DNA from 2 places in the Pseudoduganella sp. RAF19 genome. Region 1 is predicted to be linked to the other one. Evidence: riboswitches for the same ligand, from Rfam matches in the RefSeq annotation. Region 1 holds a riboswitch; the other holds the start of a gene.
The links. Region 1 has a riboswitch for thiamine pyrophosphate ahead of AB4Z19_RS00890 (TonB-dependent siderophore receptor). Riboswitches for the same ligand answer to the same signal wherever they lie in the genome.

Region 2: linked by a shared signal. The riboswitch ahead of thiC (phosphomethylpyrimidine synthase ThiC) and the one ahead of AB4Z19_RS00890 (TonB-dependent siderophore receptor) in region 1 are both predicted to bind thiamine pyrophosphate.

Annotation. Positions count from the first base shown of each region.
Region 1 covers NZ_JBFREF010000001.1:185,895-190,489, reverse strand. The annotation lists gene AB4Z19_RS00915 (RNA polymerase sigma factor) at 1-865, shown strand, start outside; gene AB4Z19_RS00910 (GFA family protein) at 1,053-1,463, opposite strand; gene AB4Z19_RS00905 (immunity 26/phosphotriesterase HocA family protein) at 1,469-1,927, opposite strand; gene AB4Z19_RS00900 (ferritin family protein) at 1,961-2,263, opposite strand; gene AB4Z19_RS00895 (iron-containing alcohol dehydrogenase) at 2,373-3,533, shown strand; TPP riboswitch at 3,616-3,711, shown strand; gene AB4Z19_RS00890 (TonB-dependent siderophore receptor) at 3,767-4,595, shown strand, end outside.
Region 2 covers NZ_JBFREF010000005.1:38,443-43,037, forward strand. The annotation lists gene AB4Z19_RS13415 (DUF4382 domain-containing protein) at 1-940, opposite strand, end outside; gene AB4Z19_RS13420 (S8 family serine peptidase) at 1,095-2,636, opposite strand; gene AB4Z19_RS13425 (hypothetical protein) at 2,741-3,364, opposite strand; TPP riboswitch at 3,447-3,549, shown strand; gene thiC (phosphomethylpyrimidine synthase ThiC) at 3,624-4,595, shown strand, end outside.

The DNA.
Region 1 (4,595 bases):
GGGCGGCCTGACCACGGACGAAATCGCGCGCGCCTTCTTCGTGGCCGAGCCGACGGTCGCGCAGCGCATCGTGCGCGCCAAGCGCACGCTGACCGAGGCGAAGGTGCCGTTCGAGGTGCCACGCGGTCAGGAACTGGTCGAGCGTCTGGCAGCCGTGCTGCAGGTGCTTTATCTGATCTACAACGAGGGCTACTCGGCCAGCGCGGGCGCGGACTGGATGCGCCCTGCCCTGTGCGAGGAAGCGCTGCGCCTGGGACGTATCCTGGCTGAACTGGCGCCGGGAGAACCGGAGGTGCATGGCCTGGTGGCGCTGATGGAAATCCAGTCCTCACGCGCGCGGGCACGCACGGACGCACAGGGCAATCCCGTGCTCTTGCTGGAGCAGGACCGTGCGCGCTGGGATCAGCTGCTGATCCGCCGCGGCCTGGCAGCGCTGGACCGCGCCGAACGGCTGGAGCGCGGACTTGGTCCTTATGCGCTGCAGGCAGCCATCGCGGCCTGCCACGCACGGGCGCGCAAGGCGGAAGACACCAATTGGGAACGCATCGCAGCTTTGTACGATGGACTGGCGGCGCTGCAGCCGTCTCCGGTGGTGGATTTGAACCGCGCGGTGGCGCTGTCCATGGCTTTCGGGCCGGCGGTGGGGCTGGAGTTGGCGGATACCTTGCTCGATGAGCCGGCGCTGAAGAATTATCACCTGCTGCCCAGCGTACGCGGCGATTTTCTGTTCAAACTGGGACGGCTGACCGAAGCGCGTACGGAATTTGAACGGGCAGCGGAATTGACGCAGAATGCGCGCGAGCGCGGGCTGCTGATGGCGCGCGCCGCCGCGTGCACGCCGCTGGCCCGCCCGCAAAACCGGTAAGCCCAGGTGGCTGGCACTCCGTGCCAGCCACCTGATCGGCGGCGCAGGCTGGGTGCAGGCACTCCGTGCCAACCACCTGATCGGCGGCGCAGGCTGGGTGCAGGCACTCCGTGCCAACCACCTGTTCGGCGGCGCGGGAGGGGTGGCTGGCACGGAGTGCCTGCCACCAGATTCACGCCGTGGGTTCTCAGGCGCTTTCCAGCGACCCGTCGGCGCGCGTGCGCAGGTAGCGCGGGAGCTGGTCGTCCATTTGCATCCAGTGCAGACGGTTCTCGGAGAAGGTGTGATCCTCCGGCGGCAGCTGCTCCGGATCGTCCAGGCTGGAGGTGGTGATGTCGACATCCTCCGGCGTGCGGGCGTCGGAAAAGGTCAGCTGGGTGCCGCAGCGCGAACAGAACTGCCGCGTCACGCCGGGACTGGACTGGTAGGACGCCGGCGCGCCAGCAAAGCGCAAGCCCGAGCGCCGCACGCTGAACCACGCCACGGCCGGCGCACCGGCCGCGCGGCGGCACATTGAGCAATGACACAAGGTGCTGTGGAAGGCCGGGCCTTCCACTTCATAGCGCACCGCCCCGCACAAACAGCCGCCCCTGTACATGATGCCTACTCCAGTAGTTTGGTCATCAGCAGCTCGGCAGAACCGTAGCCGTACAAAGAATCGCTTTCGAGCCCCGGCGTATCGTAGGGCACCGATATTTCGCGGTCCGGCTTGGCCGGATCGTCCGAATACGTCGCCTGCCAGGCGCGTTTCAGCGCGTCGGCTCGGCGGATGAACATGGGCGACATCCAATCCTCGCGCCGGAAATTCACCAGGTTCCCGATCACCGGCCAGCGCCCATTGGACACGGCCACGTCACCGGCGCGGATCACTTTGAGCGCATCTTCAGCCCTCAGCTCCTGCACGTCTGCCAGGGTAGGCAGGGTCCAGTGCTTGGGACCGAACAGGTAGGCCAGCATGACCTTCCCTTGTGGCGACAGGCGGGCCACCAGACCGGTGGCGTATCCGCCGTTTCTCAGCGGGATGGCAAACCAGCTGCCCTCCCGGTACGGCTGCAACTTCATCAACTTCCTTTCAATTGCGCCGCACCGCCCCGCCTACTCTTCGTAGTGGAACTGCGCGGCGATGGGACCCGCCTTGAACAGCGCTTCCTTCATTTCCTTATCCAACTTCGGATCGCGGCGGCGTACCCATTCCAGCAACTGCGCAATATGCTTGCGCGTGCCGTCGCGCTGACTGGCCATCACCAGTTTCAGCTCCGGGTCCGTACAGACTTCGACGCGCTGGTTTTGAAGATCCAGCATCTCTATCTTTTCGCTGAGCGATGTCAGTGCCCGGTGCATGTCCAGCACCTGTGCGTTCAGATAGTCGCGCGGTTCGACAACGTGTTCCTGCGTCATTCCAGTCTCCTTAGGCATGCGGTTACACGCATTGTCTGCCTGCGGCGCGGATTTCTCAAGTGTAGCTGCCCCCCTGAAAAGATGTCGCACGACACGTATAATCTGGCGCATGAACAATTTTGAATACCACAATCCCACCCGAATCCTGTTCGGCGCGGGCCAGATCGCCGGCATGGCGAAACATATTCCCTCCAATGCGCGCGTGCTGATGCTCTACGGCGGCGGCAGCATCAAGGCGAATGGCACTTACGACGAAGTGAAGGCCGCTTTGGCCGGTCATGCCGTCCTCGAATTCGGTGGCATCGAACCGAATCCGCATTATGAAACGCTGATGCAGGCGGTTGCGCTGATCAAGGCCGAGAAAATCGATTACCTGCTGGCCGTTGGCGGCGGTTCGGTCATTGACGGCACCAAATTTGTGGCAGCGGCAGCCGTATTTGACGGCGAACCGTGGGATATCCTGTCCATCGGCGGCAAAGTCGTGCAAGGCGCCATGCCTTTCGGCGCGGTGCTGACGCTGCCCGCCACCGGTTCCGAAATGAACAGCGCCAGCGTGATTACCCGCGCCGCGACCAGGGAAAAGCGCGCTTTCGCGTCCAGATTCGTGTATCCGCAGTTCTCCGTGCTGGACCCGTCCAAGACCTTCACCCTGCCCCTGCGCCAGGTCGGCAACGGCGTGGTGGACGCCTTCGTGCACGTGATGGAGCAGTACATGACCTACCCGGTCAACGCGCCAGTCCAGGACCGCTTCGCAGAAGGCTTGCTGCTGACGCTGATCGAACAAGGTCCGCAGGTGCTGTCGGCGCCGGAAGATCTGGAAATCCGTGCCAATATCATGTGGACCGCCACCCTCGCGTTGAATGGTCTGATCGGTGTCGGCGTGCCGCAGGACTGGGCGACGCACATGATCGCCCACGAGCTGACCGCGCTGTTCGGCCTGGATCACGCGCAAACGCTGGCGATTGTGCTGCCGGGGATTTTGTCGGTGAAGCGCGAGGCCAAGCGGGGCAAGCTGCTGCAGTATGCCGAGCGGGTTTGGGGGCTGCGCGAAGGTTCGGAAGATGCGCGTATCGACGCGGCCATCGAGCGCACCCGCGCCTTCTTCGAGCAGATGGGCGTGCAGACGCGCCTGTCCGGCTACGGCCTGGACGCAGCCAGCGCAATCGACGCGACAGTTCAGGCGCTGGAAGCCGCCGGCATGACCAAACTGGGCGAGCACCGCGACATCACGCCCGCCGTCGCCCGTGCCGCGTTGGCGCTGAGCGTTTAAACCTGACGCAAAAGCAGGTGGCAGGCACATCGTGCCTGCCACCAGGTTCACGCCTCGGGTTTTGAGGTCCTGTGGTAAAATGCGCGATCGCTAGGGGTCCTGGACATTGTCCGGGTGAGAAATACCCTTCGTACCTGATCTGGATAATGCCAGCGAAGGAAAGCGCAAAGTTGTCTTCTCCCCTCCTTTGAATGCTCCCGCGTTGGCTCGTTAGAACCACAAAAGAGCACAACATGAATCAATCCCGCATCACCCTTACCGCCATCGCGCTGGCCGCTGCGCAGCTGGCGAACGCGCAATCGAACGACACCAAGATGACCGAAGTCGTCATCACCGCCAACCGCGCCATTGCCGACCGTTCCTCCGTCGCCGGTTTCTCCGACGCTCCTCTGCTGCAAACGCCCGCTTCCGTCAGCGTGATCACGCGCGAGCAGATGCAGGACCTGAACATCCGCTCCACCACCGACGCTTCCAAGTACGACGCCAGCATCGGCGACTCCTACAATGCGGTTGGTTACGCCGAGCAGTTCTCCATCCGCGGCTTCAAACTGGATAACGCCAGCTCCTACCGCAAGGACGGCCACGCCATCTCCGGCGACACCCAGATCCCGCTGGAGAACAAGGAAAGCATCGAAGTCCTGAAGGGCCTGTCCGGCCTGCAAATGGGCGTCTCCGCCCCGGGCGGCGTAGTGAACTACGTAACCAAGCGCCCAACCGAGAACAATCTGCGTTCCGTGCTGTTCGAAGTCAGCGAGCGCGGTACCGTGTATGGCGCCGTGGACCTGGGCGGCCGCTTTGAAGACCGCCGCTTCGGCTACCGCATCAACGCGGCGGGCGAGCATATCCAGTCCTACATCAAGGGCGCGGACGGCCACCGCTCCTTCATCTCCGGCGCCTTCGACTGGCAGATCTCGCCGCAGGCCTTGCTGCAACTGGACGCCGACTACCAGAACAAATCGCAGCTGACCGCTCCGGGCTTCCAGCTGATCGGCGGCACTGCGCTGCCGAAGGTCGATGCGGACGTGTTCCTGAACGACCAGCCATGGGCCAAGCCGGTGAAAA
Region 2 (4,595 bases), on a different contig from region 1:
CGCCGGTAATCGCCTGCAGGGCTGCGACCTGCGCCGGCTCCGTGCTGCTGACCGGGTTCTGGGTCACGCTGCCGCTGATGTTGTGGTCCAGCGAGACAACGGGCGCGATGGGCGCTGCTGTGGTGCTGATCTGCGTCATGGCGCTGGCGGTGACGGGCACGGCGCCCACCACGTTGGCGGCATATCCGTCAGCTATGATGACGACGTCGTAATTACCGGCTGGCAGGCGCGTCAGGTCGAATTCGCCGGTGGTGGGGTTTGGCGTGGTGGATGCCACTATCGCGCCATTCTGTTGCGCGGAGACGGCCACATGGCTTGCCAGCGCCGCCGTGGCGACGAAGCCGCTGATGCCGTTCAAAGCGGTGGGCACGACTTTCACCACCGGCTTCAGGCTGTAGTTGCCGCTATTGCCTTTGCTGACGATGGATTTGCAGGCGTCGAAGTCCAGCACCAGGTCAACGCGCTGGCCCGCAGCCACGTCGAATTCGTTGACCAGCTTGATGCCGCTTTGAAGGGCGCTTGGTGTATCGAGCGCGATCTCATTGGCGCTGCCGGTTTTGATGACGGTATTGCTGTTGGCGCCGCCGTCCAGCACCAGGCGCAGCTGGCTGTAGTGGCCCGCGCCCAGCGACGCAGTGCCCAGGGCTTCCAGCGCGCCGTTGTTCAGGTTGAGCAGATTGATTTTCTTCGCTGGCGACAAGGTGATGTCGGTCCAGCCGCTGTCGGTATCGCTGGCGCTCGAACTTTGATTGATCCGGACTTTGGAAACGGTGACGTTCACCGCATCGAAGCCACAGGCCGGAGCGTCGGTCAGGGAGACGGAGACGGAGCCTAACTGCATTGGTGGCTGCGTCGAGCTGCCACCTCCACCTCCGCCGCCGCAAGCGGTCAGCAAACTAGCAGCGGCGACAAGGGAGAGAGCAGGAAGGGAGGATTTCATAATGGGCCTCTTTATGGTTATGTTCTAAGGTCATTATCCGTTCCAGGCGGAAAATTAAAAGTGAGTTAGGGCACATAGTAACGGACTGTTACACAATGCTGAGCTAGCCGCGGCTTCCGCGCAACGCTGCGCCGCGGCCCATCCCAAACGCGCCCTATTTGCCGCAGCCTTTCGCGGTGATACGGTCATGTGCCGCCTTCGCTTGCACCAGGCCATAGCCGAACTTGTCGTCGCGGCCAGGCGTGCCGAGGTCGCGTGCGCTCAGGTCGAGCGAGGTGCGCAACTGAGCCGCGGTGCAATTGATGTGCAGGCTCCAGACCAGCGCGGCGACAGCCGATACGTGCGGCGTGGCCATCGAAGTGCCGTCCCATACCGCATAGTTGGATGGCGTGATCGTGATCGTAGCCACTTGGCCCGACTGGCCCAGCATCGCCTGTCCGTCAGCCTGGCTTGCGGAGACTGATGGAATATTCGTGACGGTCGTGCCCAGCGTGCCGCCAAAGCCGCCAGCCACATTGTTGTAGACGATGGCGCCCTTGCCGCCGCTGGTCTGGCAGTTGGATACCTTGGTGGCGAAGTCGATGCTGCCGCGCTGGATCAGGCAGATCTTGCCGCTTACGCTGGCGTCGACTTTGTCGCCGAGGCCGAAGTCGGCCAGCGGCGCGCTGGCCGTGGACTTGGGCGAGCCCTCCATATCGCCTGCGGCATAGCTCTTGTTGCCGACCGTGAGCGCGGAGTCGGCGCCGGTCCCCATCGGCACGGTGGACGTCACGGCCACACCGGGCGCCGACAGTTCCACCTTGCTGTTGTACTGCGAGAAGTCGGCCCAGTTCATGTTCGCATCCAGCGCGCCGACCGACACGACGGAAGCGTAGCCGGCCGGGTAGGAGATGGCCGTGTTGCCGTCGTTGCCTGCCGCCGCAATGGACAGCACATTCTTCGCGGCCAGCGCGTTGAAGGCCTTTTCTTCCGTCTTGGTCGGCTTACCGCCGCCCAGCGACATGCTGATGATGTTCGCACCCGCTGCGCCGCACTTGTTGACGGCCGTGGCCAAGGTGGACGAATACGCCCAGCCATCGGCGCCGAACACTTTGACGATGTGCAGCTTGAGCTGCTTGTTCGGATTGACGCCCACCACACCGATGGCATTGTTGACGGCGGCAATGGTGCCCGCAACGTGCGTCCCGTGCTGGTCTTCATCGGTGTACCACCAGCCGGTGCCTTTGTCCCACTCGCCGGTGAGGTTGTTGCCGATGATGTCTTCGTGATTGGCGTCGATGCCGGAATCAACGATGCACAGCTTGCGGTTGCCAGCCGACGCATCGGACAGCTGGTCGGCCTGCACCATGCTGATACCGTATGGGATGGTTTGCGCGCTGTTGCCGGGCGTGCCGCCGGCCTTGCGCAAGGCCATCGGATAGCGCTTCTCATCCTGCTCGATATACAGCACGTTGGGGTTGTGCTGCAGACCTTGCAGCGCTTGCGGCGGCACTTCAATCGCCATCGCGTCCATGCCGTAAATCTCATGCGCGACGGCGCCGTGTGCGGCAGCGGCAGCGGAGCGGACGGCGGCCGCGGCGCCGGGCTGGAAGGCCACCACGACGCGGACTTTATCCGGTGCTGCGGCGTAGGCGGGCAGGGCGGCGGCGAAGGTTGAGGCGGCAATGGCTAGCGGTAGAAGCTTGCTGTGCGTCATGATTTATCTCTCCCAAGATAGTCGCGTTGAAACACACTCAAGCGTAGGCCCGGCTGAGCTGCCGGGCAAACGGATTCGCTAGCAAATTGTCAGTTGTTGCGTTTTTAACGCGTCCCCGCGCAGGAAACATTCCAGGCAGTAAGATCGGCGCGCGATTTGCGTACGGACACGCCCGCCGTTTTGCCGATATCGCTTTCGAACACCATCATCGGCAAGCCGTCTTTGGCTTTATCGAGCGCGATGAGGTGGAAGTTGCGCGAGCGGATTGGCGCGCAGTTGGTGTTGCCCGCCATCAGCAAGCGAGCGCTTTGCAGCAGTTCGTTTTGCGACTGGATCAGGCGCAACTGGTCGATATCCGGCATGTCGGCGCGCAGGGCGACCGGCGTGCCGGGGGGCGCGCTGCATTGGGGCGTGTGATTGATCCAGGTGAGTGTGGTCTGCCGATCGCGCTCATGCCACGCGCCGTCCTCGCGCACAAACTCCGTACGCTGCATGCGGCACAGCGGCAGCACGATGCGCTGCGGCGCGCTGTCGGCGTACGCGCTGAACCGCCACTCCTTGCGCTGCGGCGCGCGCGTCACCAGCACGGGCGGCACTTGCGCCGCTTCCGGATAGCGGGCATGGTAAAAAGTTTCGAAGCTCTTTTGTTCGGCGCTCGTCGGCGCCCGCGTGTCCTGCGCCATCGCCACGACAGGCAGCAGTAGCGCCGCCCAGATTGCTGTTCGCATTGATTTCCTCCCGCGGCGATTATAACGGGGGGCTTGGCGGCAACGCACTGACTGGGTTATGATCGCATCGCTGCCGCAAGGCGGCACACGCTAGGGGTCCTGCGCGCTGAGAGGTGCGCGGGTGAGAAATACCCTCCGAACCTGATCTGGATAATGCCAGCGAAGGGAAGCTTCAGGATGTCCGCATGCGCCGCTCTGCCGGTGTTTGCGTGTGCAGCCTAACCTCCTTTGCTGGCTCCTGCCGCAAAGGAGCCAAAACTTGAACGCCAATCCGCAATTCCTCGCCGCCGAGGCCGAGGTAGACAGCGCAGCGATCGCACCGCTGCCCAATTCCCGCAAACTGTATGTCACCGGCAGCCGTGCCGATATCCGCGTGCCCATGCGCGAGATCAGCCTGTCCGGCAATAACGCACCGGTCACGGTGTACGACACCTCCGGACCTTACACGGACCCGGATGTGCAAATCGATATCCGCAAAGGCCTGGCCACACCGCGTGCGCCGTGGATCTCGCAGCGCGGCGACACCCTGCAGCTGGATGGACCAACTTCCGGCTACGGCAAGCAGCGCCTGGCCGATCAAGCGCTGGACGCCCTGCGCTTCGAGCTGCAACGCACGCCGCGCCGCGCGGCCCTTGGCCGCAACGTAAGCCAGATGCACTACGCGCGCCAGGGCATCATCACGCCCGAGATGGAATTCATCGCGATCCGCGAAAACCTGCGCCGCAAGGAATACCTCGAAGGTCTGCGCGCATCGGGACCGGACGGCGAAAAGATGGCGCGCCTGCTGGGACGCCAGCATCGCGGCCAGTCATTTGGCGCCAGCATCCCGGACGAGATCACGCCGGAATTCGTGCGCGAAGAAGTGGCGCGTGGCCGTGCCGTGATCCCGGCCAATATCAACCACCCGGAAGCGGAGCCGATGATCATTGGCCGTAACTTCCTGGTGAAGGTGAACGCCAATATCGGCAACTCCGCAGTGACCTCGTCGATCGGCGAGGAAGTCGAGAAGATGACCTGGGCCATCCGCTGGGGCGCCGACACGGTGATGGACCTCTCCACCGGCAAGCATATTCACGAAACGCGTGAATGGATCATCCGTAACAGCCCCGTGCCGATTGGCACCGTGCCGATCTACCAGGCGCTGGAAAAAGTCAATGGCAAGGCCGAAGACCTCACCTGGGAAATCTTCCGCGATACCTTGATCGAACAGGCGGAGCAGGGCGTCGACTAT